DNA from 2 places in the Holdemania sp. 1001302B_160321_E10 genome. Region 1 is predicted to be linked to the other one. Evidence: a T-box and tRNA genes for the amino acid it is inferred to sense, from the RefSeq annotation. Region 1 holds a T-box; the other holds one or more tRNA genes.
What was found. A T-box is a leader RNA that pairs with one kind of tRNA and senses whether it is charged. The one in region 1 lies ahead of I2D94_RS09395 (valine--tRNA ligase), so its partner is inferred to be a tRNA-Val.

Region 1 (20,041 bases):
GGTTATTGGAAGGACTGACATGGGCGGTCACGCAGTTTGACGAAGTCAGCGAGGTTCTGCTTTATTTGGCCGGTGAACCGCTGACGCACATGCCGCAGCTGTCGACGCCGGTGCCGATGCCATTAAACCGGCAGATTGGAATCAATAATTTTGAGAATACGGTTAACCGCCTGCATGACAGCCATTCGTTGACAGTGTTCTATACGCGTCAGAAAAACGGCTCCAGCGTCTACGTGCCGAAAACGCTGCGCATCAGCAATCAGACGAGTCTGCAGGACAAGCTGTCTTCGATTCTGGCGGACATCGGCGTGTTCAGCCAGCTGAAGCAGCCGTTGGCAGGGACTCCGCTGACGGTACTGGATTGTTCGCTGGACGAAGACCTGTTGACGATCAACGTCAGCGGCGAGATTCTGGACGAGGAGAAGAAGGTCAACGAAGAACTGGTTACCAGTCTGCTTCTGAGCATTCAAAGCTCGCTGGGCGTCAGTCAGGTTCAGCTGCAGGTCGACGGTGTCACGGTCAATCTCAGCGGCGTCAACGACGATCCAATCGACCTGAATTCCTTAATTCTCAATCAAATATTGCTTTAAGGAAGGCGGCAAATCTGATATTATAAGTACAGGTGGTAAAATGAAGATAGTAGTGGTGAGCGATAACCATGGTCGGAGTGAACCGCTGGAGCAGATTTTAGAGCTTCATCGGGATGCGGATGTGTTTATCCATTGCGGGGACAGCGAACTGCCGCCGCAGTTTTTACAGGGGTATGTGTGCGTCAGGGGCAACAATGATTTTTATTATGAATATCCGGAGATGAAAATTTTAGAGCTGGAGGGTCATCGCATGATGATCGTTCATGGTCATCATCATCTGTATATGGGCCAGCTTGACATGTTGGTCAGCAAAGCGCGGCGGCAGGGCTGCGACTTTGTGTTTTACGGCCATACGCATATCTTTTCCAGCCAGCAGCGCGACGGCGTGATTCTTGTGAATCCGGGCGCGCTGTCCCGCAACCGCGACGGTACGCCGCCCTGTTACGCGGTGATTACGATCGACGGGAGCGACGTCAGTATTGACCGCGTCAACTGGACGCGGCCCCGGGACTGAAGACCTTCGGCGCTTACAATCACGCAAAGAAGAAGTTGAAAATCACCGGAGTGCGCTGATTTTCAACTTTTCCTGTTTGCCGATCAAAGGCGAAGGCCAGGACTGACCGGTTGCGAACCGGTCTGCTTGATTTGCGCCGAATGTATCAAAGGGTCATGCGGAAAGAAGTTCAATCATGAAAAAAATTAAAATTAGATGCCGGAAATGCGGCGATATCATCGAAAGTTTTTCCGTCCATGACTTTAAGTTTTGCCGCTGCGGCAGCGGTCGCCGTGGATGGCGGGCATGAATATTTAAAGCGATGTGGTAATTTGGAAGAGATTGAAGATTTCAGCGAAGTTGAGGAGAATGACGAATCAAATTGAGCGCCATGAACGGAACGAACGGAGCGAAGCCGTTTGAACATCGCCAGATCCCTTTTGCTTTAAGCGTGAATATTCTTCAAACTGGATCTGAAAAGCGTGCGGCAATCCCGTTCATTGCCTTCTATTCATGGACCATCAGGGAGAATTACAAAAAGATCAAAGGTTTCCGGGTTCTGCGCATAAGGAACCAAACTTTCCTGTGTCATAGCCGCAGTCCCTGCAGCAGTAACAAAATATGCCAAAATCGCTTGCATTCTTCAACACTTTTTGATATTATGATTGAGCGTTCAAAACATGATAGAAAACAATGTCCCGGTAGCTCAGCTGGATAGAGCATGCGCCTTCTAAGCGCACGGTCAGGGGTTCGAGTCCCTTCCGGGACGCCACTTTGGAAAACCAGAAGTCCTTCATTGAAGGATTTTTTTGTACGATCGCAGGCAAAAAACATGCCGCTGCAAGCGGGGTGTGCTATAATAAGATCAGCCAAAAGAAGGATTCCTTCTTTTATTTTTGAACAAGGGGTGATGACGATGAGCTCAGGATTTTATGCGGAATGTCTTGAAGAAATCGCACAGCTGATCCGCCAGGGCCGCATTCAGGAAGCCCGCACGAAGGTGGATACGGAGCTGGCGATGCCCTATGTGCCTTCCGACGTGTTGCCGGCGCTGCAGGATTTTGATCAGCAGCTGCGCTTAATCGCGGCGGAAAACCGCAAGCCGGGCGTTGGGGTGATGAGCCTGGAGGAGATTGAGGAGAGCCTGAAAGGCGATCGCGAACATCAGCTGCGGGCGGTCGACGCGCTGCATGGGATGAATCTGCGCTCCTGCCTGGATTTGGTCCGCGCGTATCTGGAAACCGATCCCGATCCGCTCGCTTCGGCGCTGCTGATCGATTCGCTGATCGATCAACAGATCAGCGAGGAGCTGACGCTGAACCGGGATGGGATAGGCTACACGTTTATTCCCCGTTACCAGGAAGGGGCGGCGGAAAGCGACGGCTTTCTTTTGGCCCGCGCGTTGATCGGCGAATGGCTGGAAAACGAAAACCCTTCCTTATTTAATTTGTGCGAGCAGGTGCTGATCCGCGAGGCGTATCTGGCGCTGCCGCTGGGCTTTGAAGAAGCGGAGGGCATATCGCTTGCGGCCAGCTGCGTTCATCTCGTATACTGCAGTATGCAGGATGAGGAGGGCTGGCGTCAGTTCGCGTCCCGGCATCAGCTTGAAAATGTCAATTTATTCGATTTAAAAAGCCAATTTATTTGAAATTCAGATAACTTTTGTTATAATAGAAAGGCTAGACATAAGGAGGACAAAGAAGTTTATGTCAACTTGGACACTAAAAGAAAAATCAACAGGCGAACTGAAAGTCACCATTGAGGGTGAAAACTGGAAAACGGCTCAGAAAAAAGCTTTTAATAAATTAGCGAAAGAACTGGAAATCCCGGGTTTCAGAAAGGGTTCTGTCCCAGCTGCCATGGCGAAAAAATATGTTCCGGCTCAGAAGATTATGCTGGAAGCCGTCGAGCATTGCGCGCAGGGTCTGCTGGACGCGGGTATCGAAGAGCACAAACTGTGGCCGATCTCCCGGCCGGAGCTGAACGTTGAGGAAATCAGCGAGGAAGCCGCGACGATGAGCTTTACGTTCGCGATCAAGCCGGAAGTCAAGCTGGGCGAATATAAAGGTTTAGCTTACGAAGTAGAAGAAACTTCAGTCAGCGAGGAAGAAGTGGAAGCGGAACTGAAGCGGATCCAGGAAAACTTCGCCGAGCTGGAAGTGAAGGAAGACGGCGAAGTTGAAAACGGCGACACCGCGGTCATCGACTTTGAAGGTTTCAAGGACGGCGTTGCGTTTGAAGGCGGCAAGGGCGAAAACTATCCGCTGGAGATCGGTTCCAACAGCTTCATCCCGGGCTTTGAAGAACAGCTCATCGGTATGAAGAAAGAAGAAACGAAGGACATCAATGTCACGTTCCCGGAAAACTATCAGGCTGCTGAGCTGGCTGGCCAGCCGGTTGTCTTCAAGGTTACGGTTCACGAAATCAAAGCGAAGGTGCTGCCGGAGCTGAACGACGATCTCGCGAAGGACGTCAATGCTCCGGATGTGGAAACCATGGACGACTTAAAAGCGCTGATCCGCAAGAACCAGGAAGAACAGAAGCGGCAGAACGCGGAAAACGAAGCGACCAACAAGCTGATCAGCACGGTCGTCGACGCCTGCGAAGTGGAAATTCCGGAAGTCATGATCAAGAATGAAACGGACGATATGATTCAGGATTACGCCAACCGTCTGCAGCAGCAGGGTATTTCCTTAACGCAGTTCTTCCAGATCACCGGGCAGAGCGAGGAAACGCTGCGCGAACAGATGGCGAAGGACGCTGAAAGCAAAGTCAAGCTGCGCTTAGTTCTGGACGCGATCGCGACGCAGGAAAATCTGGAAGTCGGCGAGGAAGATATTGATACGGAATACGGCCTGATCGCCTCTCAGTACAATATGGAAAAAGAGAAGGTCAAGGAACTGATTCCGGCGTCTTCGATCTCCTACGACGTCCGGCTGCGCAAGGCGCTGGACCTGATTAAGGATTCCACCAACAAATAAGACGCTTCGCGTCTTTTTTGACCTTTATAACACGTACTATTTCAGACAAGGAGGGTGTCAATGAACAACGAAAAAATGGAAATCAGTGTTCCGGTCATCGCTACACGAGGAATCATTGTTTTTCCCCAGCAGGACATCATGATTGAGGTCGGCCGGGAAAAGAGCATTCGTGCCGTTGAGGAAGCAGAAGAAAAGTTCGATGGTCATGTCTGGCTCGTCTGCCAGAAAGACATCATGGTTGACAATCCTGCTCCTTCAGATCTCTACACGTTCGGCACATTGTGCCGGATCAAAAATATCCGCCGTAAAGAAGGCTTTATGCGGATTACCTTCAGCGGACTGGAACGGGCAAAGCTGGTTTCGATTCAGGATGAGGACAGAATGTTTATGGCGACGGTGCTGCCGGTTGCGGATGAAGCCGGCGATAATCTCGAGGAGATGGCTTTAATCCGCCGGGTAGCTAAGGAATTCGAGAACATTGCGTCCAGCGCCAACAATTTCCCGCCGGAGATCATCGCGCAGCTGACCAAGGGCGTTTCCGCCCCGACGCTGTCCGATCAGTTCGCGCAGTATTTCCCGCTGCCTTTGGAAAAGAAGCAGGTGCTGCTGGAGACGTTGAACGTCAACGAACGGCTGATGATGATCATCCAGGAGCTGGAAAAAGAAAAGCAGCTGTCCGACATTGAAAATAACATCAATGAAAAAGTCAAGGAGCGGATCGATGAATCGCAGAAGGAATACTACCTGCGCGAGAAGCTCCGCGCGATTAAAGAAGAACTGGGCGATGTGTCCAATCAGAGCGACGATTCCGAGGAACTGCGCCGGATGATCGAGGAAAACCCGTATCCGGAAGCAATCAAGGAAAAGGCCCGGGAAGAACTGGCGCGGTATGAAATGCTGCCGGGGGCATCCGGGGAAGCCGGGGTTGTGCGGACTTATCTCGACTGGCTCTTAGGCGTGCCGTGGTGGCAGGAAACCGAAGATAACGAAGACCTCAAGCTGGTGCAGCAGCGCCTGGATGAGGATCATTTCGGTTTGGAAAAGGTCAAAGACCGGATCATGGAATATCTGGCTGTCAAACAGATGACCCATTCGCTGAACGCGCCGATTCTGTGTCTGGTCGGGCCGCCGGGCGTCGGCAAGACGTCGCTGGCGAAGTCCGTGGCCAGAGCGCTGGATCGGAAGTTTGTCAAGGCATCGCTGGGCGGCGTGCGCGATGAAGCGGAAATCCGCGGTCATCGCCGGACGTATTTAGGCTCGCTGCCAGGCCGGATCATTCAGGGAATGAAGAAGGCCGGCGTCGTCAATCCAGTGTTCCTGATCGACGAAATCGACAAGATGGCCAGCGATTACAAGGGCGATCCGTCCAGCGCGATGCTGGAAGTGCTGGATCCGGAACAGAACAAGCTGTTCTCCGATAACTATCTGGAAGAACCGTACGATCTGTCGAAGGTCATGTTTATCGCGACGGCCAACACGCTCGATACAATTCCGGCGGCGCTGCGCGACCGTTTGGAAATCATCGAGCTGTCCTCATATACCGAGGTGGAAAAGGTCAGCATCGCTAAGGAACATCTGATTCCGAAGCAGGCTGAAATCAACGGCCTGAAGCCGAGTCAGTTTAAGCTGGGCGAAGAAGAGCTGATTTATCTGATCCGTCATTACACCCGGGAAGCCGGCGTGCGTCAGTTGGAGCGGGTGATTGCTTCGCTGTGCCGCAAGAGCGTCCTGGCGATCATGAAGGATGGCAAGCGTTCGGTCAAGATCACGAAGAAGCTGATCGTGGAATGGCTGGGCAAAGAGAAATTTGAATACGGCGTCAAGGAGAAAAAAGATCAGATCGGCGTGGTAACCGGGTTGGCCTATACGTCCTTCGGCGGCGATATCCTGCCGGTCGAGGTCACTTACTTCGACGGGAAGGGCAAACTCATCGTTACCGGTCAGCTGGGCGACGTCATGAAGGAATCGACGGAAATCGCGCTGGACTATGTCAAAAGCAAAGCCGTCGAATTCAAGATTGATCCGGCTTTCTTCGATAAACACGATATCCACATCCATTGTCCGGAAGGCGCAGTGCCGAAGGATGGGCCGAGCGCCGGCGTCACGCTGACCACGGCACTGGTTTCCGCAATCACCCGGATGCCGGTTCATGCGAATCTGGCGATGACGGGTGAAGTCACGCTGCGCGGCAACGTGCTGCCGATCGGCGGTCTGCGTGAGAAATCGCTGGCAGCGCACCGCAGCGGCATCTCGACGGTCATCATTCCGAAGAATAACGTCAAGGATCTTGACGAAGTTCCGGAAATTGTTAAGAATGACATTCATTTCATCCCGGTCGAAACGGTCGACCAGGTTATTCAGGAAGCGCTGGTTCGCTAAATGGAGATCAGGGAAGCCGAGCTCGTCGTCAGCGCGCCGTCCAAGGCACACTGGCCTGAAAGCGAACTGCCGGAGATCGTGCTGGCCGGCCGCAGCAACGTCGGCAAATCCTCGCTGATCAACACGCTGTGCGGCCGCAAGGCGCTGGCTTATGTCGGCAACACCCCGGGCAAGACACGGTTGTTGAATTTCTTCGATATCGATCACCGCTTCATGTTCGTCGATGTGCCGGGCTATGGGTTTGCCAAAGCGTCCAAGCAGATGCTGATCCAGTTCGGCGAAATGATGGAGGACTATTTCTCCAGCCGTTCACAGCTAAAAGGCCTGATTCTTTTAGTCGATATGCGGCACGCGCCGACGGAGGACGATATCACGATGGCGGACTATGCCCGTTATTATGAAATTCCGTTTGTGGTTGCCGCGACGAAACTGGACAAAGTGCCGCGCTCTCAGCAAAGCAAACAGATCAACGTTATCGCCAAGGCTCTGGCCTGTGCGCCGGAAGCGATCATTCCGTTCTCTTCCATCACGAAGCAGGGCCGGGAAGAACTGCTGGAAGCGATTGACGTCTTATTTAATCCAGAAGAGCCTGAATCCGAGTGATTCGGGCTTTTTTCATATTTTCCTCGGTTTGGCATACACTGAAATTGAAGCAGGAATGCTGGGGAGGAACCATAGATGAAACCAATGAAAATTGAGAAACGACTGGAGCTCAGCCGTCCGGTCGATCAAATTCTGCAATGCCAGATCACCAACGAGATTCAATATCATACCGAAGCCGACGGGATCCGGGCTTTAGGCTCCTTATGGGTCAAGGGGCAGGCGGCCGATGAACAGGGCGCTTATCCGCTGAACGAAGAAATCACGCTGGACGTCCTGGCGCCCTTGGATAAGCTGCAGGAACCGTCACAATTCCGGATCCGGCTGCATCATTACGACGCCCGGATCGAAGCCCGCGGGATGATCGTGACGATTTATTTGAATGTATACGGCATGAAAGAGGAAAGGGCGACCGCAATTCTGGAAACTCAGCCGGAGAAACGAGAGTCGGAGCCAACCCCGCTGCCGGAGATTACACAGCCAGCGGCGGAACCCACAGCGCTGACTCCGTCGGTCACTGAAGAGCCGGCTGCCGCTGCAGCACCGATCCTTCCGGCTGCGGCATCTGTGCAGGAGGAAAAAGCGCTGGCTGCGGAAGGGCCGGCTGTCAAAGAAAATACGGTCATGGACGAAGAAACGAACGATCCGGCGGAAGCGGCCGTCAACGAGGACGTCGGAGAAATCGAAGATTTGTTTGACGACGCGGAGAATGTCATCGTGACCAGCCGGTACATGCTGGCGCAGGTCAATGATACCTATGCTTCGATTGCCCAACGCTACGGGGTGAATGAAAAGCAGTTGATCGCCGTCAATCACAACAAGCCGCTGGAGGAAAAGACGCTGATCCTGCTGCCGCTGTAAGTGGCCGATCTGCAAGCTGCTAATCATGGTTGTAAGGAGGACTGGACACAGTCCTTTTTTTCTGGATTTGAGTAAAATCAGAACAAAACCGGAGCTATCTGTCTTTTTAACAAGAACGAAAAGAAGGAAATAGCTTGCGATTCAGCTGAAATTCAGATACAGTGAAGTAAACAAGACAAGGGAGGGGAATTGAATGAAAAAAACAGCGGTCATGATCTACCGGGCGTTTTGCATGCAGGAGATCAGCTGTCTGACCGATTGGTTAGTCGGATTGGGCAAACCGATGATCGTCTGCGCGGCGGATCATCAACCGGTAAAAACGGAAGAAGGCTTTACCGTGCTGCCCGAATTCAGCTATGATGAAGTCAATCTTGACGAGATCGACTGCCTGATTCTTCCCGGAATCAGCGAATTTCCGGAAGTGTTAAAGGATCAGCGCCAGCTGGACTTTTTAGCCCGGTTCAAGGAGCGGCCGGATATTTTGATTGCCGCGATCTCCGTGTCCCCGGTGTTATTAGCGGCGGCGGGGTTGTTAAACGGGATTTGTTACTGCGGTGGATTTTATCAGGAAGTGCTGGACGATCTGCCGTTTATGGAAAAAGAAAATTTCCGCTTTGAGCCGATCGTCGTAGAGGGCAACATCATGACGGCTTTCGGCGGGGCGTTCCGTGAGTTTGCCTTAGCGGTGATGGAGAAACTGGGCTTCGAAGTGCCGGCGGATACTTTCGGTCCGCTGGCTGAAAACTGGACTAGGGATAAGCTGAACTTCACGATGGAATCGGAGGTTGAAAAAACGTATTGGAAAAACGCGCTGGCGATGCTGAAACGGGAATGTCCGCAGTTTTTTGAGAAGCGCGGCTGAGGCTTTTGTTTTCAACTCCGCTAGTTTGCTTTTTCGTTTTATTCTTGCCTTTTTCGTCTTTGGAGATGTCGGAATTCGTTGAAATTCGATTGACAAGCGGGGATCCAATGCCTATAATAAAGCCATCTACGTTGAACGGAAGAAGTAGCGGCTTTGGGAAATCAGAGAGCTCCCGGAAGGTGCAAGGGAGCCAGAAGAAGCAGTGAACAGTCGTCCGGAAGTTGATTTTCTGAATTTTAAGTAGGAAGATCCGAATGCCGTCGTTACCGGTGAAAGCGCATCTTTGAAGAAAGATGAAGTAAGGTGGTACCGCGCGTGAAGCGTCCTTGTTACAGGGCGCTTTTTTTGTTCAACGAAGGAAAAATAAAAAACAGGAGGAAGAACTGATGAAAAAGGAACTGGCCCCGAAATATAACCATCTGGATGTGGAACAGGGCTATGACAACTGGATCAAAGAAGGCTATTTCACAGCCGGCGACAAAAGCAAGGATCCGTTCTGTATCGTGATCCCGCCGCCGAATGTTACCGGCAAGCTGCACCTGGGGCATGCCTGGGATACGACACTGCAGGATATCATCGCCCGTTACAAGCGGATGCAGGGCTACGACATGCTGTGGGTTCCGGGCATGGACCACGCCGGCATTGCAACGCAGGCGAAGGTGGATGAGCGCCTGAAAAAAGAAGGCGTTTCCCGCTATGATCTGGGCCGTGAGAAATTTCTGGAACGGGCTTGGGACTGGAAGGAAGAATATGCCGGGCATATTCGTCAGCAGTGGGCGAAGATGGGCCTGTCGCTGGACTACACCCGCGAGCGTTTCACACTGGACGAAGGCTTAAGCAAAGCCGTTGCCAAGGTTTTTGTCGACTACTACAACGACGGCCTGATTTATCAGGGCGAGCGGATCATCAACTGGGATCCGGCGGCCAAGACGGCGCTGAGCAACATCGAGGTTATTCATAAGGAAACCGAAGGTGCGATGTATACGTTCAACTACAAGGTCGTTGAAACTGGCGAATGCTTTCAGGTTGCGACGACCCGTCCGGAAACAATGTTCGGCGACGTCTGCGTCGTTGTGCATCCAGACGATGAACGGTTTAAGCATCTGATCGGCCTGCACGCTGTCAATCCGGCGAATGGGGATGAACTGCCGATCATCGGCGACGACTACATCGACATCGAATTCGGAACCGGCGCGATGAAATGTACGCCGGCCCACGATCCAAACGACTTCGCGATCGCAGAACGCCACCATCTGCCGCGGATCATCTGCATGAATCCGGATGCGACGATGAACGAGCGCTGCGGTGAGTTTGAAGGCATGGACCGCTTTGAATGCCGCAAACAGCTGACGGAAAAAATCCGTCAGGAAGGCAATTTGATCAACATTGAGAAACATATCCATCAGGTCGGCTATTCTGAACGGACCGACGTCATCGTCGAACCGATGCTTTCCAAGCAGTGGTTTGTCCGCATGAAGCCGCTGGCGGAGGATGTTCTGAAGCATCAGGAATTGGCTGAGGAAAAGATCAACTTCTACCCGCCGCGCTTTGAAAAGACCTTCACGCAGTGGCTGGAAAACATTGAGGACTGGTGCATCTCCCGCCAGCTGTGGTGGGGCCACCGGATCCCGGCCTGGTACCATAAGGAAACCGGTGAGATTTACGTCGGTACGGAAGCGCCGCAGGATCTTGAAAACTGGAATCAGGATGAGGACGTTCTGGACACCTGGTTCTCCAGCGCACTGTGGCCGTTCTCGACGCTGGGCTGGCCGGATAAAACGCCGGATCTGGAGCGTTATTATCCGAATGACGTGCTGGTCACGGGCTATGACATCATTTTCTTCTGGGTCGCCCGGATGGCGTTCCAGGCCCGCTACTTCACAAAGTCCCGGCCGTTTAAGGATGTTCTGATCCACGGTCTGATCCGCGACGCCCAGGGCCGCAAAATGTCGAAATCGCTGGGCAACGGCGTCGATCCGATGGACGTCATCGCCAAGCACGGTGTTGATAGCCTGCGCTTCTTCCTGACGACCAATTCCACGCCGGGTCAGGATATGCGCTACATTGAGGAAAAGCTGGAAGCGTCCTGGAACTTCATCAACAAGATCTGGAACGCATCCCGTTTCGTCATGATGAATATGCCGGAGGATTTCACGCTCGAGGACATTGACCTCAGCACGCTGTCGATCACCGACACCTGGATTCTCAACCGGTTGAATGAAACGATTGCCTCGGTGACCGCCAACATGGACAAGTATGAGTTCGCGCTGGTTGGCAATGAGCTGTACAGCTTCATCTGGGATGATTTCTGCAGCTGGTATATCGAATTAAGCAAAGCTGGATTGAACAGCGAGGATGCCCAGGTCAAGCGGGCGACCCAGTCGACGCTGATCGTCTGCCTGCGCGCGATCATCCGTCTGCTTCATCCGTTCATGCCGTTTGTCACCGAAGAAATTTACAGCGTCCTGCCGCATACCGAAAAAGCATGCTGCCTGGCGGCCTGGCCGACGCCGGTGGAAGGCCTGGACTTAAGCCATAACGAGGAAGTCGATCAGCTGATTTCCGTTATCAAGACGATTCGACAGGTCCGCGTCGATTACAATCTGAAGCCGTCCGCGCCGCTGGCGATGACGATCCGGAACGCGCAGAACCAGCCGGTCGCTGTCGACGCTCCGATTGCTTCGATTTATGAGAAGATGTGCAAGGCCAGCTGGAAAGCGGAGCTGGATGGGGAAATGCTCGTCCGACCGATCTTAGGCGGATCCTTAAGTATTCCGATGAGCGACGTCGTCGATCTGGAAGAGGAAAAAGCCAAACTCAAAAAAGAAGCCGAACATCTGAACGCTGAAATCAAGCGTGCGGAAGGCATGCTTTCCAATGAACGCTTTGTCGCTAAGGCTCCGGCTGAGAAAGTCGAAGCGGAACGCAAAAAGCTGGAAACCTATAAGCAGCAGCTGGAAATCGTCCAGACCCGCTTGCAGGAAATTGAGAAATAAACGCTGTCAAAGGAATTTCATCTTCCAGACAGAATTAACGATCACCCGGTCCTGTGGACCGGGTTTTCTTGTGGAGTGACCGATTTCAAAAGCGTCGGCGATGGCAGCACGTTGAGCGATGTTCACCGCAAGGGGCACAAAGAAAGGCCGGATGTTTCTTGCCTAAGTCAAAAATGGAAGAAAACAGATCAATCTGAAGAAAAGTGGGATCTGCGGCAGAAACACGCGCTGAAAGCAGGCATGATCCGCAGACGCCATCGAGAACATAAGAAGGAAAACGAAAACTGGCTTTCTAAAATCTTTCAGAAAGTTTTACGCCCGGGGCTAGACAAAATGCGGCAAGTGTCGTTATCGTCATGGGCTTCGCTGTCACCGACGCTTGTCTTTTGGCGAGGAGAAGACTACAATAAAATAAATGATAGCGCTTACAATCAAGCGGATTGAGATTCCGTCAAAGTCGAAAGGCTTTCAGCATACATTGAAATGAGGTGGTATTCGATGACGGAGAAACAATATCTTTTAGGTACGGATGAACAGCAGCAATGGATGCAGGAGTACACGTTTGCCCCGCGCGGCATCGGGTTCAAAGAACCCGGCGTGCTTGGAATGGACGCGAAGGAATTCTCAGCGTTCAACGTGGCCAAATCATTTTATCAGGTGCATCCGGAGGTTTTTAACTTAAAACTAGTTGCGGAGAAGACCGGCGTGGCGGAAAGTGAGATCGCAGCCCGGCTGAAACGTATGGTCGATCGCCGGTTAATCATGTTTGTGAAGAATTCTTCCGTTTCCGCTCTGGGCTTTGGTTTGTATTACTGGATTGTGAAAATGAAAGAGGACTGCCCGCCGCAGGCAAAGGTGCAGCTGGCGGAATGGATTCAGAATAAGGATGAGATCTGCACCGGTTATTTAACGGAAGGTGATTTCGATTTCTTCTGCGGCAATCACATGCGTGTGCTGGACAATCTGCTTTGCGGCGTGATCGAACCGATCCGGCGCAACCGCTGGGTCGAATCCATTCATCTCTGTCCTATCCGCCGCGACGTCCGCGAATCCCACGTCAATCTGTGGGACGCTCCGAAAGCGGATTACCGCCGCTATCTGTGGTCGGACGCGCAGAAAGCCAACTTTTTAAACAGTCAGAACGAGATGGACGCTACGGACTTTGCGATCATCGACATTCTGAACAATGTGACCTCGATCGAAGATTTCTTTGATTACGAGGTGCTCGGCCAGCTGTCCGGTCTGGATCCGGCGGCGATGAAGAAGGATCTGGGCTGGATCGTTGATCATCAGCGTTATGTCGTGCCGATGTTCTATTTTAATTATCAGGCGCTGGGTCTGAACATGCATTGTTATCTGATCCGCTTGTTCCAGAATGTGACCAGCTGCCGCAAGGAACAAATTGTCGACGAGCTGACCCGGTGTCCGGAATTCAACAATATCTTCGAGTTCTCTGATGGCATTTACGACATTCTGGTGAGCGCTTATACGCAGCTGACAGATCTAGACGCCTTGCGCACAATGTTAGACGGTTACGCCGAGATCGAAGAAATCTGGGAAGCTGACAGTCCGCGGCAGTTCCGCCGTTGGACGGCGCGGCTGGATAAAGACGCGGATATGTGGGAGGAATGTATTTTTACTGATGATTTCCTGCAGGACCGCACGAGCTTGCCGATCGAACCGGCGGGGGAATGGCAGGAGAAAGGCGGTGAAGAACGATGAAGACCAATGCGATCCGCGGGTATGTTGTCGATCGGCTGCAATATGCTTTAAACCCATCCAGCATCGCGGTCATCGGCGCCAGCCGCTGTCCGGGCAAGGTTGGCCATAAGGTTATCGACGGCTTACAGAAATGGGGCTATCAGGGAAAAATTTACCCGGTGAATCCGCGTGCGGAGAAGGTCGCGGGCTTAAAAGCTTATCCGACCCTGCGGGAGATTGAGGAGCCGGTTGATCTGGCGTTCATCGCGGTGCCGGCGCATCTGGTCAAATCGATTCTGGAAGACTGCGTAGCCAAGGAAGTAAAAATCGTCGTGATCGCGACCAGCGCTTTTAAGGAGATCGGCCGCGGCGAACTGCAGGATGAGCTGACAGAATATTGCCGGACCAACGAACTGCCGTTGATCGGACCGAACTTAGTCGGCATGGGATCGCCGGCGCTGAATTTCAATTGCGGCTTTATCCCCTATCTGCCGACGCTGGGACCGGTAGCGATGATTTCCCAATCCGGCGCCAACCTGTTGGCGGCGTTAGGCACCTCGCAGAAGGATCACTACGGCATGAGCTTCTTCGTTGGGTTAGGCAATAAGGCCGACGTCGATTTCAGCGAATTTATCGCCTATGCCGGCAAGGACGACAACACGAAGTGCATCGCCGTCTATATGGAAGGGCTGGACAGCCCGGAGGCGTTTATTGAAGCCTGTCAGTCGGTGGCTAAGCCGGTCGTCGCGATCAAGGTCGGACGCAGTCCGATCGGCGTGAAAGCGGCATTTGCCCACACGGCCAGCGAAAATGTGAAGGACGATGCGTACTATGACGAGGTCTTCGCCCAAGCCGGAGCGCTGCGGGCGACGACATGGCAGGAGTTTCTCGATGTTTCGCTGGCGCTGGGAACCCAACCGGCGCTGCGCGGCGAAAACGTCGTGATGATTACCAACGGCGGCGGTTCCGGCCTTCTGAGCTGTGACCACTTTGACCGCTGCGGTCTGCCGCTGAAAGAATTAAAGGAAATCTCGCCGAGTCTGGCCGGGCGCATCCGCGCGTACATGCCGATGTTCGGCTCGCCGCTCAATCCGGTCGATATTTCCGGCACCGCTTCGCCGACGCAGTACAAAGGCGCCTTCATGCAGGCGATGCGCGATCCCGCAGTCGACGGAATTCTTGGCTCGATCTGTCCGACAGCGGTGACTAACGTCGATGCGGTCGTCGACGTTGTGATCGAAGTCCACGACCGTTACCGCCGCTTAGGTAAACCATTTATCATGGAATGCCAGGGCGGAGAGGAATGTCAGCGGGCGATCATGAAGCTGCGTGATCACGGTATCCCGGCGTATTCGACAGCGGAACAGGCGGTTAACGCGATGGTGGCGTTATATCGCTATGGTCAGATGCAGAAAAAATAAATGAAAAGGGTAAAGCGAAAAGTTTGAGATCCAGCGCTTCTTTTCTTGAAAGTTTTTAATAAATGATAAAGGATGAAAGAGCCGCGGCATTTCAGAATAAAAGCTGAAATGCCGCGGTTTTTCTGTGATTTGATCGCGCAAAGACAGAAAATCGGTTAAGCTAAAGACAGAAGACAGAAGACAGAAGACAGAAGACAGAAGACAGAAGACAGAAGACAGAAGACAGAAGACAGAAGACAGAAGACAGAGATAAGGATAAAAAGAGAGAACTGAGAAAAAGAGGATAAGCGATGGCGCTTATCGGAAAGGAAAAAATATGGCAGAAAGAAAAATTATTTTAAATCTGGCGGTGAGTTTGGATGGCTATATCTGTGATCCGGAAGGGGATTTCGCCTGGATCAGCGGTCAGGGAGACCGTCGGCTGGACACTGTTCCCCATTACGACATCGAAGCTTTTGCCAGCCAGATCGACGTGATTGTGATGGGACGCAAAGCCTATGAGGACTGCGGGCTGGACTTTGTCGCAGAGCCGCAAACCAAGCAATTCTGGGTCGCCTCCTCCAAGCCGCTGGCTTTAGAGCCGCCAGCCCGGTGGATCAGCGGGGATCTGGTCGCTTCGGTGCTGGCGCTGAAAGAGCAGCCGGGCAAGGATATCTGGCTGTTCGGCGGAGCTGGCATAGTGGATCCGTTTATTCGGGCCGACGCCATCGACGAATACATTGTCGGGATCATTCCGATTCTGCTGGGGCAGGGGCGGCGGTTATTTCATGAAGGCTTCGCGCCGATCATGCTGCATCTGGAACAGTTCTGGATTGACGACGGCGTCGTGGTGATGCGCTATCGCCGCCGCGGTGAGACTTTGGGGAAGTGACAAAATCCGCGAACTGTCGGAATGGGGATAGTAAAAGATGAGGCAGGCGATCGGAAGTCATGGTATAATAGGAACGGGTGATAACCATGAAAACAAAAACGAAATTGATGATTGCGGCCGGCGCCGCCGCAGGCGCGACTGCCAGCTATTACGGCGTCTGCGAACTGGCGTATAACCGGTTTATCCGCCGCGGTCCGAAGTTCTTTGCGATGGGTCCGCAGGAAGACGCGCTGACTGAAGAACAGCGGGCGGAACGCCGGCAGCGTCAGGAAGCGGTGCAGAGCTGGTTTGCGGCCAGCCAGGTGCTGGATCTGACGCTGACTTCTTTTGACGGGCTGCGGCTGCACGCAACTCAGATTCTCAACCATCCCGACAGCGACAAGTGGATCGTGATGGCGCATGGCTATGGCGCGGACAGTCTGGCGCTTTTGCCAAGAGCGAAAACGTTTGACGAAGCCGGCTTTAACGTGCTCCTGCCGGATCTGCGCGGGCATGGGTTAAGTGAGGGAGATTATGTCGGCATGGGCTGGAATGACCGGCGCGACCTGATCGCCTGGACGGACCGCATCGCAAGCGAGCATCCGGCAAGCCAGATCGTCTTGTTCGGCCTGTCTATGGGTGCGTCTGCGGTGATGATGGCCTGCGGCGAAGAAGATCTCAGCGATCAAGTCGTCTGTGCGATTGAGGACTGCGGCTATACCAGCGTGCCGGCGATTGCGGAAAAACAGGTGCGCAGTGCGTTTGGAATCGCGACTCAGCCGGTTCTGATCGGGCTGTCGACCTTGATCAAAATGCGCTGCGGCTACTCTGTTTGGGAAGCCAGCGCGGTGGAGCAGCTGCGGCAGTGCCGTGTTCCGATGTTGTTTATCCATGGCGAAGAGGACGATTTTGTCCCCTATGACATGGTGTTTGAGAATTATTACGCGTGCGCCAGCGAAAAAGAGCTGTACACCGTGCCGTCAGCCGGGCATTGCGAAGCCTGCCGCAGTCCGCATTATGACGAGCGGCTGTTCCGTTTCATCCGCCGTTTCCTGCATTAAGCAGGCAGGCGACCCTCAAATTTGAAAAAAAGTTTAAATCTGAAAAAAGCCTAACAGACCAGTTCTGAAAGGCTTTTTTGTCATTTTGAGGGAATCTGGTTAGACCAAATATATGTAAACGTTTACAAAAACTATGGAAATTCCTGGTCACTTCCGCTATAATAAGTCTATGAAAGTTGGCTGGAAAATACGCCTATAAGGAGGAACAATGAGCGAAAAATATGTTTATCTTTTCTCTGAAGGAAATGGTAAAATGCGCGAGCTGCTCGGCGGAAAAGGGGCAAATCTGGCAGAAATGACCAATTTGGGCATGCCGGTTCCGCAGGGCTTTACCGTTACGACGGAAGTCTGCACGCGTTACTATGAAGATGGAGAAAAAATTGCGCCGGAGATTACGGAGGAAATTAACCGCAATCTGAAAACGCTGGAAGAAATGACAGGCAAGAAGATGGGCGATAAGGAAAACCCGCTGCTGGTTTCCGTTCGTTCGGGTGCCCGCGCTTCCATGCCGGGCATGATGGATACGATCCTGAATTTGGGCATCAACGACGAAGTCGTCGAAACGATCGCGGCAAAGACGGAGAATCCGCGCTTTGCTTACGATAGTTACCGGCGTTTCATTCAGATGTTCTCGGACGTTGTCATGGGCTTGCCGAAAAGCAAGTTTGAAGTGATTATCGACGAACTCAAGGACCGTAAGGGCGTTAAGCTCGATACGGAACTGGATGCGGACGATATGAAGGAAATGACTGCGCGTTTCAAGGAATTCTACAAGGAAAACCTGAACGAGGACTTCCCGCAGGATCCGAAAGAACAGATGATCCGCGCCGTTGAAGCGGTATTCCGTTCCTGGAATAATCCGCGTGCGATTTACTACCGCAAAATGAACGATATCCCGGGTTCCTGGGGAACAGCCGTCAACGTCCAGATGATGGTGTTCGGCAACATGGGCAATACCTGCGGCACCGGCGTCGCGTTTACGCGTAACCCGGCGACCGGCGAAAATAAACTGTTCGGCGAATTCTTAATGAACGCGCAGGGCGAAGACGTCGTTGCGGGGATCCGTACACCGCAGACGATCGACGAATTAAAAGAAGTTATGCCGGATGCATACAACAGCTTCGTGGAGATCTGCGGCAAGCTGGAAAAGCATTACCGCGATATGCAGGACATGGAATTCACGATTGAAAACGGCAAGCTGTTCATGCTTCAGACCCGAAACGGCAAGCGTACCGCGGCCGCGGCGTTAAAGATTGCCTGCGATATGGTAGCGGAAGGCCTGATTACGAAAGACGAAGCGCTGATGATGGTCGAACCGAAGGCGTTGGACGCCTTGCTGCACCCGCAGTTTGATCCGGCTGAATTGAAACAGGCGCATCTGATTGCCAGCGGCCTGCCGGCTTCGCCGGGAGCGGCCTGTGGTCAGGTTGTCTTCAGTGCGGAAGACGCGATTACGGAAGCCAACAAGGGCAAAAAAGTCGTGCTGGTTCGTCTGGAAACCTCGCCGGAAGACATCGAAGGCATGAACGTCGCTCAGGGGATCCTGACTGTTCGTGGCGGCATGACCTCGCATGCGGCGGTTGTCGCGCGCGGCATGGGACGCTGCTGTGTCTCCGGCTGCGGTGAAATCGACATCCATGAAGAAGAAAAAACCTTTACTGTCGGCGGCCACACCTATAAAGAGGGCGACTGGATTTCGTTAGACGGTTCGACTGGCAACGTTTACGGCGAAGCCGTGAAAACAGTTCCGGCACAGATCTCCGGCGATTTCGAAACATTTATGAAATGGGCGGATGAACGCCGCGTGCTGCAGGTCAGAACGAACGCCGACACGCCGAAGGATGCGAAGCAGGCTGTCGCTTTCGGCGCTCAGGGCATTGGCTTAGTCAGAACAGAACACATGTTCTTTGATTCCAACCGCATTAAAGCAATGCGGGAAATGATTGTTTCCTCCACGGAAGAACAGCGCCGCGCCGCTTTGGCAAAACTGCTGCCGATGCAGCGTTCCGACTTTGAAGGCATCTATGAGGCGATGGAAGGCCGCCCGGTTACGATCCGTTATCTGGATCCGCCTTTACATGAATTCCTGCCGACTTCCTCGTATGACATCGCGACGCTGGCTCAGGACATGAACCTGAATATTGACGATCTCAAGAGCATCATTACTTCGCTCCATGAGTTCAACCCGATGATGGGTCACCGCGGCTGCCGTCTGGCGATCTCCTATCCGGAAATCGCAGAAATGCAGACGCGCGCAGTCATTGAAGCGGCGATTAACGTCAACCGCAAGCATCCGGATTATCACATTACGCCGGAAATCATGATTCCGCTGGTTGGCGACGTCAACGAGCTGAAATATGTCAAGAATATCGTTACCAAGGTTGCAGATGAAATCATCAGCGCTTCCGGTATTGAAATGAAATACATGGTCGGCACGATGATCGAAATTCCGCGGGCTGCTCTGTTAGCGGATGAGATCGCGGAGGAAGCGGAGTTCTTCAGCTTCGGCACCAACGATTTAACGCAGATGACATTCGGCTTCTCGCGAGATGACGCCGGCGGATTCCTGTCGCATTATTACGACAAGAAAATTTACGAGCAGGACCCATTTGCCCGTCTGGATCAGCATGGCGTCGGCAAGCTGGTCGCGATGGCGGCAGAGCTGGGCCGCAAGACCCGTCCGAACATCAAGCTGGGCATCTGTGGCGAACATGGCGGTGATCCAAGCTCGATCGAATTCTGTCACCGCGTTGGACTGAACTATGTTTCCTGCAGTCCGTACCGTGTTCCGATCGCTCGTTTGGCAGCAGCGCAGGCAGCGATTAAGAATGACAAGCACTAAAATTTAAAGAGGCTCAAAAGGCAGGCTGATTTACGGCCTGCTTTTTTCTCGTTCGAAGATTAAAAACGGGATGTTCAAAAAATTCAGTCCTTTGAAAAAAAGAAAAAAGACAAGGCAGGGAGTTCGCTTTCTCTTTAGAAAACGTTTATAATAAAAGCAAGGAAAGATAGGTGATTGAAGTATGAAAAGTATTTGCGTGATCAGCGGCGGCGGCAGCGGCATGGGTTTGGAAGCAGCGAAGATTTTAGGCCGGAAACATAAAATCATTCTGATGGGAAGAACGGTGGCCAAACTGGAAAATGCCGTTAAACAGCTGCGTGATGTGGGAATCGAGGCCGAGGCTTACCCGGCCGATGCCAGTCATCGCGAATCGGTCAGGCAATTAGCGGCGTATGCGGCGCAGC
Region 2 (9,291 bases), on a different contig from region 1:
CGCGTGTTGTCGGGTAACCAGCTGAACACATGGACGCGCGTCAGCCAGGGCAGGATCGCCTCTAATTCCCGACTGTTTTCTTCCACGGTGAGCTCGGGATTGGGCTGCCAGTAGGTCTTGCAATGAGAACGATTGACAGCTTTAAGCAGCTTTACAGCGGAAGCACCGTTGTCCGTCAGCGATTTGCGATGATATTCAAACGCGACGTCTATCCCAACTTTGGCCGCCAGTTCGCAGCATCGCCGCGTTTCCGCGACAGCCCGCTGGAAAAAATCGTCGTCGGCTTGCGCGGAGGCTGTGCGCCCGGCCCAGATCCGCACACACGGCGCTCCCAGCTTAACGGCCGTATCAAGATAAGCCTGAAAATCAATGTCCGGATTAAGACCTTGATTCAGTTTGTAATAACTGCCATAAGAGAACACCGCCAGCTGGTTTTGACGGCAGGCTTCCGCAGCTCTGGCTGCCAGATCCAGCCGATTTGCGGGCACGTGGACGTCGCTGCCCCATTCGATTCCGGTACAGCCGGTTTCCCTAGCCAGCGTGATGATCTGATCGGCGGTCAGCTGACGGAAGGTGACCGAGGTCAGCCCGACCGGCCTCATGAATGCTTCTCCTGTTTGCCATACCGCAGCGAGATGAGCTTGCGTTTTACCCGACGGCGGAAGCGATCCGCCTTTTTCCAGCGGGCAGTGCGCGCCGGCTTGCGGATATAGTCGAATTCGCCGATCCGTTCCGTATAAACGGAACCAAATGAACGCTTGTAATCATACAATCCATAATGCGGATCAGACTTGTCCGTCACTCCGGAGAATCCGCACATGTCGTAATGCAGGACGCCGTGGTTTTTCATGTCTTCGACGGCGAACCGGTGCAGGTTATCCACGGCCTTGATAAAGTTGAAATCCTTGTGGTTATAGGTGTAAAGATCCCAGGATTGCGCGCCGAATCGCAGGAACAATCCGGCGGCAATCGCCGGCTTTGCGCCGTATTGCGATTTTAGCGCCGCGGCTTTTTCTTTTTCTTTTAACTTGGACTGCAGCGCTTCGGGGTCTTTGTGATATTTACCGCTGTCAATTTCCTGCTGGATGCCGTTGATCATCTGATCAAGGTCAATTTCAGTGACATACAGTACGGCGTGATCGCCAAAGGCATCCAACAGCGCTTCAAAGAAGGACTGCGGATGCGGCTTAAAGCCCTGAATCTGGGAAAGCTGCCGTTCAAATTCACACAGCTGCGGCACATCGTCTTTGGTACCTAAGCGGGTTGTCACGCCGATCACGGCATGCCGGCGCAGACTGTTCTGGCGCGCCTTGGAGAAATGCCTGACGATTTCTTCGATGGAAGGCGTCAGGTCGATAATCAGCGTGTAGCGGTTGACCCAGCTGCCATTGTAGGCATAGCCGTATCCCTTATGCACAAACCCCAGCGATGTCAGCAGTGCTGTTATTGCTTCGTGATTTTCACCGCCTTCGATCGGATTGCCCTTGATATCCCGCTCCATCCGCAAGACGTTCGGATCCACCCGCAGAAAGTCCACTTTGGCGTTTTCCGCCAGCTGAATCAATCCCCGCAGGCATTGTTCGCACAGTTGAGGATCGTCATAATTCAGGCAAGGTCCCCAGGGAACATAATAGTAGTGAATACCCGGCGACTTCCGCTCCAGAATCATCGCTGTGCCTTTCAGCTGTGCCTGCTCAAAAAAGCCGATAAAATGCGGCTGATCCTGCTTCTGCAGCTTCGCCCACAGCGAAGTTTTCATGTAATGTCCGTAGGGATGAGCGCTGACAAAGGCGTCCAGCTGCACATCCGAAATTTGTTTACAGGTGATCAATGCGATTCCCTCCTTAACCATTGCCGGCGTAATTCCTTAACCTTGGGCAAAAGCTGGGTCCAGATCGGATACAGCAGCGGCTTGCATGGTAGACTGAATTCGCCGAGATAGACGTCGATTTCAGGTGAAAACGACGACTTGAAGATGAACAGCCCGTCGTCCAGCGTGCCTTCCACGCCGCCGAAGTTAAACCGCGTGCAGCCTTGTTCAAAGGCCCATTGAATGCCGCGGCAGCGCAGTGCGTAAGCAGCCAGATAGCGGCGGTATTTCTCGTTTAAGCCGGAATACAACAGCTCGCAGGTCGTGCCGTCGTGAACTAACAACAACGCACTGACCAAAATGTCACGGCCGTCTTCCTGAGCCTGCTGGCGCAGCCTGAGCTTTTCAGCGTCGAGATCGGCAATTTGTTTTTCCAGCTGTACGCGTTTTTTATTCGCTTTTTCGTCCAGCTCGTTTCGATGCTGACAAAGACCGCGCTGCTTTTCTTCGACCAGTGCCAGCGCATGATCATAATCCAGATGAGCGGCCAGAATGCAGGCATGATCGCCGAAGTTTTCCATGATCGTGCGGAAATAATCCTCATTGCGCAGGTGGATATTTTTACGCTGTTCCGTATATTTGATCATTTCAGCTAATTCGTGGACATGCTCAATCCCCCAAATTTCGATCTGAATGCCTTTGGCAAAACTGTTATGAATTTTCTCACGGGTCTTCTTCGGAAAGCAGGCTTCCCAGTTTTCCTGATGGGAAAAGCAAAGCTGAAAGCGCGGCTGCACCGTTTCACTGATCAGCTTCGTATAGCCCGCAAAATGGGCTTTTGCCTTCGCCAGCTGTTGCGGAATCGGACTGCGGGCGTTCCAGGCGGCTTCTTTTTGATCCAAGTCAAAGCTGCCGATGATGAGATAGGGATCAAATTTGCATTCCACCGCACCCTGCTTCGCGCAGAAACGCCGGATCGCAGTTAAGAAGAACGCAGTCTGTTGGGGATCATCGTAGTCCATGATCGGTCCGCGGGGAATATAGGCCAGCTTCATGCCCAGCGGCAGTTTGCGGAACAGAATCATCGCTGCTCCGCACAGTTGCCCGTCGCAGGTCATGCCGACAAATTTTGAAGTCCATTCCTTCTTGACGTTGGCCCAGGCTTCAGTCTGATATATATTATTGCATCGGCTGGCACGGGTGAAATCGTCCAGCTGCTTCCCTGTAATTGACTCGCAAAACTGCAAATTCATAATGAGTTCGCCTCCAATGCTTTATTATAGCATACCCGCCCTTAACTTTCTCCAGTCGTTTTAAAATCCCGGCCAGGATCCATCCTGATCAGGGGAGAAAAAGGGAAAAAGAGGAGGCTGCAGGATGTTCCTTTTTTGACATTTTCAGTAAAAAAAGGGTTGCGGTTTTTAAGGATCAATGGTAATATATTAAAGCACCGGACGCTTAGCTCAGTTGGGAGAGCACTTCCTTGACGTGGAAGGGGTCAGGGGTTCGAGTCCCTTAGCGTCCACCATGATTAATCAGTAAAGCTGTCATCAAGACAGCTTTTTTCGTCTTTCTCCTTTCCCTTTCTCCGCTTGAGGAAACCGTGCCGTGAGCAACACAGCCGGCATAAGGAAGAGACAGGAAGACCCAAGTGCTTAAAACCGGAGGGTTTCAGGATGTTGATTTTAATAAACAATCTTGTGATATAATACACATAAAGCTTGTTTTGGAAATAAAGGAAAAAAACTGTGGAGGGAGTATGGCTTACAAGATTGGAGAAGTTGCGAAACTTTTGGGAATTTCTTCTGAAACCGTCCGTTATTATGAGCGGGAAGGCGTGATTCAATCGCAGAAAATTGATCAGGGAAGCGGCTACCGATACTATGAAGCGCTGGATATCAATGCTTTGATGCGGGTTCGGATGTACCGTAATTATGGTTTTACCTTACAGGAAGCGAAGGAAATGTTGAACTTTTGCACCTTGGAGGACATCGCCAAACGATTAGAGGATAAAAAGCGGGAGCTGCAGGCGGCGGTGGATTGGAACAAACGGCTGTTGGCGTGCGCTGATCGGATGATTAACATTCATCGCTCCGCTTCGGAAATGCTTTGGAAATGCCAGATTGAAGAAAGTCCCGCGATGTACCGGTTTTGTTACCAGATTCAGGATCAGCTGATCGGTGATCCTGAAATACAAAAACGCGTCCAGATATGGACGGAAAAGATGCCGGTTGTGATGCCAACGCCTTTATTTGCGAAGGACGATATTCTTGCAGGGAATAAGAACTTTGCGTTAGGGCTGTGCGTTATGGAGGAAGACGCTGATTTTCTGTGTTTGGATCCTCAGGCGAGGGGGATGGAATACGTTCCTTCCCAACGATGTATTTATACGGCAATTTCTGCTCAGGCTGGCGAACTGCTGCACTGCGGTTTATTTCAGCATGTTCTGCAATACATGGACGCACATCAGCTGGAATTGGCCGGCGACGCAATCGGACGCACGGTTTCCACGCTTCATCGAAGTACGACACAGGAGCGGATTCATCAGGTCTGGCTGCCCTTTTCAAAGAAAACATCAGATTTCAGCAGCGGGGGATTGACTCTAAAGGCCCTTTAACGTGTACTCTGATAGCAGGGAAAGATAACGCTTTCACACAGGGAGGGTAAGATGAGAAAATCAAATCTTAAGAGAATCGTTGTTTTGTTTCTCAGCGTGCTGCTGGCAGTTGGACTGACCGGCTGCACAGCGGCACCGAGCAATAATCCGAAGGGAACGGATGCCGGCTACACGTCCGGCACCTACACAGGGACAGGCGCCGGGCGCAATGGCGAGCTGAAAGTCGAGGTCACATTCACAGACAAAGAAATTACGAAAATCGAAGTCATTGAACATTCGGAAACCGAAGGAATTTCCGACTTGCCGCTGCAGCGGATTCCGGAAGAGATCGTGAAGAATCAGTCGCTGGCAGTCGATGCCGTCGCGACAGCGACCTTGACCAGCAACGCGATCATCGAAGCGGTCGCTGATGCAGTTACCCAGGCCGGCGGGGACGCGGAAGCACTGAAAAATGTGAAAGTCGAAGAGGAAACAGCCGGAGATTTAGTCCAGCGGGAAGCGGACGTCATCGTTTTAGGCGGCGGCGGAGCCGGTGTTGCGGCTGCGTACGCGGCGGCTGAAAATGGTGCATCGGTTATCGTTGTGGAAAAAACTGCGGCTCTGGGCGGCAATACGATGCGTTCCGGCGGCTATTTCAATGCGGTTGTTCCTGAAAATCAACAGACGCAGGTCATGACGGCAGGGCAGATCAAATCGGTTGAGGAATACTGCACAATGGAGCCGAAGGATGACATAATGAAGAACTGGCAGGAAAAACTGACCGCGGAATTTGACGAGTATAAGAAGTCTGGCGCGGAACATTTGTTTGATTCAGTCTATTTGCATATGCTTCAGACCTATGTCGACGGTGATTATGTCGGCAATCCGGTACTGATTCAGTCAATGTGCGAAAAAGCGCCGCAGACCTATGCCTGGATGCGGGATATGGGCTTTGACTGGAAACCGAAGTCAATCGTGATCGTTGGTTCGTTATGGCCGCGTGCGAACATGTCTCAAACCTATAAAAGCGGCATTGGTTTTATCGAAGTGCTGAAAAATGATGCGGAAAAGAAAAATTTCCCGATCGAATATGATCTGGAAGTCAGGGCTGAGGAATTGATTATGGAAGACGGCCGGGTGATCGGCGTCCGCGCGGTGTCCGCAAATGGAACACCTTATGAATACAAGGCCGGCAAAGGGGTTGTTCTGGCAACCGGAGGGTTTGGCGCGAATGTGGAAATGCGCGTGAAGTATAACAGCATCTGGGCTGATTTGGGGCCGACGGTTCCGACGACCAACAGTCCGGCGATTACTGGCGACGGGATTGTGATGGCGCAGGCTGTGGGCGCGAATCTGGTCGGTATGGATAAGATTCAGCTTTTGATCGCCGATCCGAAGACTGGCGAAACTTCAACCAATGTCGGCGATACGACGAGTATGTATGTCAATCAGGAAGGGCATCGGTTTGTTAACGAGTCAGAACGCCGCGACGTTTTATGCGCTTCAACGTTGGAACAGACCAACGGGATGATGTATATTATCAGCAGCTATCAAAACAGCCGTTTAGATGAGAACTATGTCAATACCTACGGCATTCATGTCGATGATTTGATCGAACGCGGAGCGGTTTACAAGGCGGATACGATTGAGGAATTGGCGGAACAGATCGGGATGGATCCCGCAACCCTGCGGAAAACGGTCGATGATTACAACGCCGCGATCGACGCGGGCTATGATGAGCTGACCGGCCGTACAGTCTTTAACGAAACCGCAAAGATCGAAGATCACGGGCCTTACTTCGCCAATCCGCGGACGCCGGCGGTCCATCACACGATGGGCGGGGTGGAAGTTGACGTTGACGCGCACGTCTTAGACGCCAGCGGAAACCAGATTCCGGGCTTCTATGCGGCGGGTGAAGTGACCGGCGGTTTCCATGGCGGCAACCGTTTGGGCGGCAACGCAATTTCCGAAGCGATCACGACGGGCCGAGTGGCAGGCAACAGCGTCGTATTGGATCAATAAGCGGAAATCCCGAAATTTGTTTAAACAAATTTCGTGTAAATTCAAATAAGTGTACTCAAGAATAGAACAAAAGAATAACCGGAACAAAGGGCGCATTGATCAATGCGCTCTTTTGGCTGATATTGGGATAACCTTTCGCCGGCTCAGGCTTATGCTGAAATGAGTGCGGCTACGATGCAGGATATTCAGTATTCCTTATTATTCCCATCCCTGCAGAAGCTCGGCAAGCCGCTGCAGGCACTGACTTTTTTTCACATATTTGTGCTTTTCGTCATAGTAATTGATCAAAAGCGTCAGATAGAAACGTTTCTGATTCAGATCAAGACAGCTTCGGCCATGTTTTAACAAGGTGATCAACAGCTTATCCCGATGTGGATCCTGATCGCCGACAGCATTCATGACTCGCATCAGATCCTGAAACGGCTGAGAGCGAAATTCCTTCGCCGACGCCAAACGTTTCATGCTTGCGATATTCCCGGTTTTATAATGCAGAAAACATCGCAGAAAATCCATTTCATCATTCGAATCGGAAACATCGGCGAAACGCGAAAGAAACGCACCGGCTTTTTCGTAGTGCCGATGGTTAACACAGCACCAGCAAAGCGTACAGAGAATGGCGGAACGCATTTCGGGCGTCAGATTCAACATTTTGCTTTCCAGAATTGACGTCAATATTGCGGCTGGCCGATCAAACTCCTGCAGGGAGAGAATCGCCGCGCTTTGAATATGACAAAAGATAAGAAACGGATAACAGTTTGCCTGCGTAAACAGGCGGGAAGCCGCGTCGCAATGTTCGCGGGCAAGCAAGATTTTCCCTTTTTTTGAATAAAGAAGGGAAGTGTAGTAATGCCCCAATGCGCCCATCAGAGAAGTTGGATTGCGTTTCAGGCATTGCTTGAAATGTGTTTCTGCTTCCGATAAATCCTGCTTTAGCGCGCTGATCCCGCAGACAAGCTCAAACAGGGCGCTTTGCGCCTCATCAAAGCGATCCTGCACGCTGATTAACAGGTGCTTCTGCTGAACCATCTGGCGCAGGTTTTTCGTCATGAGTGCATAAACAAAAAAGGCCAGATGATAATCGAGGGCCAGAGGCGAATTGAGATACCGTTTCCGGATTCGGCGTAAAGCCGGCGCCTGTTTCTGCGCCGCCTCCAAATCCAGAAGCAATGCATTGCGGACAAAATGTTCCAACTTTTGCTTCGCCGGGATCAGCCAGGCTTGATCTATCGTATAATCCAAATCCAGCGCTTTCGCCAGCAGCTGCAGAATCTGCGGATCTGGCTGTGCTTTTCCTGTTTCAATCTGACTTAAATAGCTGGCGGAAATGTGGCATTGATATGCCAGAGCCGTCAGTTTTATCGCTTGGTCCATCCGATTGATCCGAATGATAGTTCCGGGAATTTGCATGTAAATTCAGCTCTCTTTCCTTTTTAAAACGCCATTTTCAATGAACCTTTGACGCTGATTTTTAACGGTAATTTAATGAACAGCTTCAGGTTGCGGTTCACTCTCAGTCCCGTATAATGAAATCGGCGGCCGGCGGGGAGCGACAAAAGGAAAGCAAAAGGTAAAAATTCAGAAAATTTCATTACCCTCAAAGCTTTGACCCATTTTATCAAAACTTAACGATGGAAATGAACGGATTGGAAGAAAGCAAAAGCAGCGTACAGGTTGGAACCGGCAAGGCAGAAATAAAAACCAGTGCGGGCAGCACGGTTGGAAAAGTCCGGACTGACAGGGGTGAAATGTCAGCGTGATGAAGCGGGAGAAAAGCGTTACTGTTTTTTCTTTTCGTAAGCTTCGTAGACGGCCAGTTTTTCTTTTGTGGCGGCAATGACTTCCGTCAGATTTTCAAGAATGGTCTGTTCGCGGAACAACAGTTCCGTCATTTCCAGCCGATCCTCCTCGCCGTAACCGCCATATTTTAAATCGTTGGTCAGATTTTCGATCGACCGTTCTTTTTTGCCGACCTGTTTGGAGATCAGGCTTAGAAAATCAGCGAGATCTGCGCTGGTAAAATCGCCGATCCCGACGATCTCATTTAACAGCGTGTAGGCTTCTTCAGCATTGGTTGCCGCGGTGACTAACATATTTTATCTCCTTTATTAATTGACTTAAATCGAATAAATTTAAGTATTAAGCAAATATTGCCTTTTATTTCATTATAATCGTTTTCGCATCCGGTTACAATATCATCAGAACATGAAAACGATTTTTGCGAGGTAGTTATGAGCGATGAAAAGAAGGATTGTGTCGATTATCAGCGGCTGGGGCAGCGGGTCCGGCGGGCGCGGATAAGATTAAATCTGACACAGGAGGTTCTGGCTGAAAAAGTCGGCGTATCCATTCCGACGATCAGCCATATTGAAACTGGAACAAACAAGGTCAGTCTGGAGTTGTTTATCAAAATTGCCCGGGCGCTGAACGTGACGCCGGATGAATTGATCATGGACAGCGTACCGAAGCTGACTGCCTTTTATATGAAAGACATTCAGGAGGAATTGAAGGACTGTTCGCCGGCTGAATATCAGTTTCTGACGTCGATGCTTTCCAGTATGAAAGCGGCGCTGCGCCATTATCCGCGGGATGATGAGGAATAATCAGATTCTGTTTGGCAGCTGAAGCATAACCGATCTGTTGGGCATTGCCGTTGGTTGCCGAACGCGGCGGCTCAATCGGGTTTTTGAACATTTTGACTTCCCTTGCGATCAGGGACAGGCAAAAGAATAACGAGAATTTCAAAGAAATCATGAAAAACAACTCTGCCAGGCGGCATGCCGTCCGCTTCGGCATATCATGAAATTGTCGCCCTGGCATGAAAATCAAAAATGTCAGGTCCGCCATTTTTGGTGGATAGTCTTGT

Region 2: it encodes a tRNA-Val, which carries the amino acid that the T-box ahead of I2D94_RS09395 (valine--tRNA ligase) is inferred to sense. The anticodon was not compared.

The regions. Positions count from the first base shown of each region.
Region 1 covers NZ_JADNEM010000013.1:9,267-29,307, forward strand. Annotated here, with positions in the region: gene I2D94_RS09345 (GerMN domain-containing protein) at 1-590, shown strand, start outside; gene I2D94_RS09350 (metallophosphoesterase) at 631-1,104, shown strand; gene I2D94_RS09355 (hypothetical protein) at 1,274-1,510, opposite strand; tRNA gene I2D94_RS09360 (tRNA-Arg) at 1,779-1,855, shown strand; gene I2D94_RS09365 (hypothetical protein) at 2,000-2,731, shown strand; gene tig (trigger factor) at 2,790-4,064, shown strand; gene lon (endopeptidase La) at 4,125-6,443, shown strand; gene yihA (ribosome biogenesis GTP-binding protein YihA/YsxC) at 6,444-7,046, shown strand; gene I2D94_RS09385 (LysM peptidoglycan-binding domain-containing protein) at 7,122-7,904, shown strand; gene I2D94_RS09390 (DJ-1/PfpI family protein) at 8,098-8,766, shown strand; T-box leader at 8,889-9,097, shown strand; gene I2D94_RS09395 (valine--tRNA ligase) at 9,153-11,762, shown strand; gene I2D94_RS09400 (hypothetical protein) at 11,838-12,206, shown strand; gene I2D94_RS09405 (AsnC family transcriptional regulator) at 12,261-13,484, shown strand; gene I2D94_RS09410 (acetate--CoA ligase family protein) at 13,481-14,884, shown strand; gene I2D94_RS09415 (dihydrofolate reductase family protein) at 15,201-15,755, shown strand; gene I2D94_RS09420 (alpha/beta hydrolase) at 15,842-16,795, shown strand; gene ppdK (pyruvate, phosphate dikinase) at 17,004-19,637, shown strand; gene I2D94_RS09430 (SDR family oxidoreductase) at 19,819-20,041, shown strand, end outside.
Region 2 covers NZ_JADNEM010000051.1:466-9,756, reverse strand. Annotated here, with positions in the region: gene I2D94_RS17420 (sugar phosphate isomerase/epimerase) at 1-602, opposite strand, end outside; gene I2D94_RS17415 (peptidoglycan bridge formation glycyltransferase FemA/FemB family protein) at 599-1,831, opposite strand; gene I2D94_RS17410 (peptidoglycan bridge formation glycyltransferase FemA/FemB family protein) at 1,828-3,063, opposite strand; tRNA gene I2D94_RS17405 (tRNA-Val) at 3,263-3,338, shown strand; gene I2D94_RS17400 (MerR family transcriptional regulator) at 3,570-4,427, shown strand; gene I2D94_RS17395 (FAD-dependent oxidoreductase) at 4,479-6,428, shown strand; gene I2D94_RS17390 (helix-turn-helix transcriptional regulator) at 6,627-7,799, opposite strand; gene I2D94_RS17385 (hypothetical protein) at 8,204-8,518, opposite strand; gene I2D94_RS17380 (helix-turn-helix domain-containing protein) at 8,657-9,028, shown strand.